One region of the Enterobacter sp. MGH 24 genome, then DNA from elsewhere that is predicted to be linked to it. Evidence: predicted binding sites of a transcription regulator. Region 1 holds the regulator's gene; the other holds the start of a gene.
The links. Region 1 encodes LexA, which represses DNA repair genes until DNA is damaged. Its sites were predicted from a motif close to TNCTGTATGTACATACAGNA; they were not measured.

Region 1 (2,204 bases):
CCGGGCGACGGCCAAACATCACCGATACCGGCACCATCTGCACATCCAGATCGGGGTTGCTGCGGTGCAGGTCGAGATAGTCATGGAACAGCTTGATGGACTCTTCTTTTGGCGTGTAGTAGGTAAACACGCGCGGCCCGCCGTGAATGAACACGTAGCGCGGCAGCAAAGTGCCGTCAACTTCAAGCGGTTCAAGCGGGTCAGGTAAGTCATGCGCCAGACACTGGGCGCGAAGCGTCAGTAAGTCTGCCTTCGAGTTATAAGGCAAAACGTACATAATAGGACGCGACGTATCGAGCCCCAATTCCAGCGCGGGTTCTGCTGGGATAGACTTGCTTTTTACCAGGATGCTTAATGGTAAATTAAGTAATTTGTAGTAAATTCGTGGCCAGCCGGACATAAACGATGTAAAGCCTCTGGTTAATAATGCAATTGCGGCGCAAGGATAACAGAAAGCGCGCAAAATTTCTGTTGTTACCCGTCATACTTCAGGCTGTAGCGAAACGCGCTACAGTTCCTGTTACTGACGCTTTTTTTCTTAAAAGGTTCTTTTAATGGCCAATAATACCACTGGGTTAACGCGTATCATCAAAGCCGCTGGCTATTCATGGAAAGGGTTCCGCGCTGCGTGGATCAACGAAGCCGCCTTTCGCCAGGAGGGCGTCGCCGCTATCATCGCGGTGATTATCGCCTGTTTCCTTGATGTTGATGCTATTACCCGCGTACTGCTTATCGGTTCCGTGCTTCTGGTGATGATAGTGGAAATTCTTAATAGCGCTATTGAGGCCGTTGTTGATCGCATTGGTTCAGATTTCCACGAGCTTTCTGGCCGCGCAAAAGACATGGGCTCTGCTGCCGTGTTGCTGGCGATTATCACTGCCGTTATCACCTGGGTCACACTGCTTTGGTCACATTTCCGATGAGCCTCGAGGAATAATTAAGTCCCTGGTTTTTTGTGCAGTTTTTGGTTCCAAAATCGCCTTTGACTGTATATACTCACAGCATAACTGTATATACACCCAGGGGGCGGAATGAAAGCGTTAACGACCAGGCAGCAAGAGGTGTTTGATCTCATCCGGGATCATATCGGCCAGACGGGTATGCCACCCACGCGTGCGGAAATCGCGCAGCGTCTGGGCTTCCGTTCTCCGAATGCTGCCGAAGAGCACCTGAAAGCGCTGGCGCGTAAAGGCGTGATTGAGATTGTTTCCGGCGCGTCACGCGGTATCCGCCTGCTGGTGGAAGAAGAGACGGGCATTCCGCTGGTGGGGCGTGTTGCTGCCGGTGAGCCTTTACTGGCACAGCAGCATATTGAAGGCCACTACCAGGTCGATCCGGCCATGTTTAAACCGAGCGCGGATTTTCTGCTGCGCGTCAGCGGTATGTCGATGAAAGACATCGGCATTCTTGACGGCGATCTGCTTGCGGTGCACAAAACGCAGGATGTGCGTAACGGCCAGGTGGTTGTCGCGCGCATTGATGATGAAGTCACCGTCAAGCGTCTGAAAAAACAAGGTAACACCGTTCAGTTGCTGCCTGAAAACAACGAGTTCTCGCCGATTGTGGTCGATCTCCGCGAACAGAACTTCTCTATCGAAGGACTGGCGGTTGGGGTCATTCGCAACGGTGAATGGCTGTAACCTCTTCCTGTCAGGCTATGGCGCCGCTGTAGCCTGCTTCGTTTCCCACTCCCGGTATTTTTCATGTCACTGCTGACGGCATCCGATAAGGCATTGTGGCGTCTTGCTCTGCCGATGATTTTCTCCAATATTACCGTGCCCTTGCTGGGTCTGGTCGATACTGCCGTTATTGGTCATCTTGATTCCCCGGTTTATCTCGGCGGCGTGGCAATTGGTGCGACGGCAACCAGCTTCTTGTTTATGCTGCTGCTCTTTTTACGCATGAGCACCACCGGACTCACAGCCCAGGCTTATGGTGCAAAAGATCCGCTGCGTCTGGCGCGAGCACTGGTCCAGCCGCTGATCCTTGCGCTTGGTGCGGGGGCGTTAATCGTTTTATTACGTGCGCCCCTGATCGACCTTGCGCTCCATGTTGTTGGCGGCAGCGAGGCGGTACTGGCGCAGGCGCGACGTTTCCTTGAGATCCGCTGGCTCAGCGCGCCCGCCTCGCTGGCTAACCTGGTTCTGCTGGGTTGGCTACTGGGCGTTCAGTATGCCCGTGCGCCAGTCATTTTGCTGGTGGTA
Region 2 (2,204 bases), 540 kb from region 1:
TCGTCCTGGGCGGTGGCCTGTTCAACCAATTCCGGATTAATCTCGCGTTTAACCTCTACCCCCAGGCTGCGGAATGATTCGGCCTGTGCCAGCAAATTGCCGCGTCCGGAGGCGAGTTTTTTCATCGCCTGGCGGTAGTTATCCTGCGCACGATCCAGGCTCTGCCCGACTGAGGACATGTCGTCCACGAAGAGGCGCATTTTGTCGTACAGCTTGCTGGCGCGATCGGCAATCTGCTGCGCGTTGCGGCTCTGGTGCTCATAGCGCCACAGGTTCGCAATGGTGCGTAACGCCACCAGCAGCGTGGTGGGGCTGACCAGCATAATGTTATTTTTGAGCGCTTCGGTGATCAGCTCAGGCTGTCTGTCGAGTGCCAGCAGAAACGCGGGTTCTACCGGGATAAACATCAGGACATAGTCCAGCGAGCGGAGACCCGGCAGCTGCTGATAGTCTTTTCTGCCGAGCAGGCGAATGTGATTACGCACGGAGGCAATGTGCTCCTGCAGCGCCGATTCGCGCGTGTAGTCATCTTCGGCGTTGAAGTAGCGCTCATAGGCCACCAGCGTCATTTTGGCGTCAATCACCACATCTTTACCCTGCGGCAACCGTACAATCACATCCGGCTGCATACGCGAGCGGGCGTCGTTTTCGATACTCACCTGCGTTTCGTATTCATACCCTTCGCGCAGGCCAGAGGCTTCAAGCACGCGGGTCAGCACCACTTCCCCCCAGTTGCCCTGGGTTTTGTTATCCCCTTTCAGCGCGCGGGTCAGGTTGACCGCCTCCTGCGCCATCTGGGCATTCAGCTGCTGGAGATTGCGAATCTCATGCGCCAGCGTGTGTCGTTCGCGGGCTTCCTGACCAAAGCTGTCCTGCACCTGACGACGAAAACCGTCCAGCTGTTCGCGCAGGGGCGTCAGCAGGCTGTTCAGGCTCTGGCGGTTCTGTTCGTCAACGCGGCGGTTGCTGTGCTCAAAAATTCGGTTGGCGAGGTTCTCAAACTGTTCGCTGAGGCGCTGCTCACTGTTGATCATCTGGCGGATTTTGTCTTCCGCATGCAGTTGGGTGGATTCAAGACGGGTGGTCACTTCGCGGAGATCGGCCTCCAGTGACGTATTGATATCTCGCAGGTTACGCAGCTCGTTGTTGAGCAGTTCGCACTCGTCGCGCCAGTGTTCGCTCAGAGCAAGCTGCTGTTTTGTCGCGCTTAAATCGGCGACCATCTCTTCTCGCTCGGCCAGCTGGTCGGCCTTCTGCTGTGCATGCTGATAGCTGGAAATGAGCCAGCCTATCGCCACGCCCGCCAGCGCAATCACCGCGTAAATCAGGATCGAGATATCCACAATGCCCCCTGCATCAACGTATTACCCGCACAAAATAGAATTGTGCTGTATAAACGTCCAGTTTGAAAGGGTTTTCCTGCGAGGCGCTACGCAAAAAATAAAGGCCGAACGTGTCGGCCTTTGATTTCAGAAGAGAGAATTAGATCAGGCGATGCGCGGCTTCAACCACGATTTTCACTGCATGACTTTCGGTCTGCTTCATAGTTTCGGCGTTCGGGATCTCCTGCTGGGTACGGTTGACGATAACGCCCGCCACCATACCGGCACGCAGACCCTGGCTTGCGCACATGGTCAGCAGCGTTGCAGATTCCATTTCATAGTTCATCACGCCCATGGACTGCCACTCTTCCATTGAGCCTTTGAAACGGCTTACCACGCGGCCTGAGAAGGTGTCGTAACGCTCCTGGCCCGGATAGAAGGTGTCGGAAGAGGCGGTTACGCCCACGTGGGTAGTTGCGCCTACGGACTTCGCGGCTTCAACCAGCGCGGTGGTGCATTCGAAATCAGCCACTGCCGGGAATTCCATCGGCGCAAAGTGCAGGCTTGCACCGTCCAGACGGACGGACGCGGTCGTGACCAGCACGTCGCCGACGTTGATGTGCGGCTGGATAGCGCCGGTGGTACCGATACGCAGGAAAGTACGAATGCCCAGCTGGGCCAGCTCTTCAACAGCAATAGAGGTAGACGGACCACCGATACCGGTAGAGCACACGATCACCGCTTTGCCATCCAGCTCTGCGCGCCAGGTGGTGAACTCACGATGGGCAGCCAGCTTGACCGGCTTATCCATCAGCGCGGCGATCTTTTCCACACGCTCAGGGTCGCCAGGGACGATTGCGAGCGTAGCCCCTTGTAAATCGT

Region 2: the regulator LexA is predicted to act here: its motif matches at 1,387-1,406, upstream of rmuC (DNA recombination protein RmuC).

What each region holds. Positions count from the first base shown of each region.
Region 1 is NZ_KI535657.1:1,735,844-1,738,047, forward strand. Features, by position in the region: gene plsB (glycerol-3-phosphate 1-O-acyltransferase PlsB) at 1-400, opposite strand, end outside; gene L370_RS13640 (diacylglycerol kinase) at 555-923, shown strand; gene lexA (transcriptional repressor LexA) at 1,032-1,640, shown strand; gene dinF (MATE family efflux transporter DinF) at 1,704-2,204, shown strand, end outside.
Region 2 is NZ_KI535657.1:1,195,187-1,197,390, forward strand. Features, by position in the region: gene rmuC (DNA recombination protein RmuC) at 1-1,343, opposite strand, end outside; gene udp (uridine phosphorylase) at 1,483-2,204, opposite strand, start outside.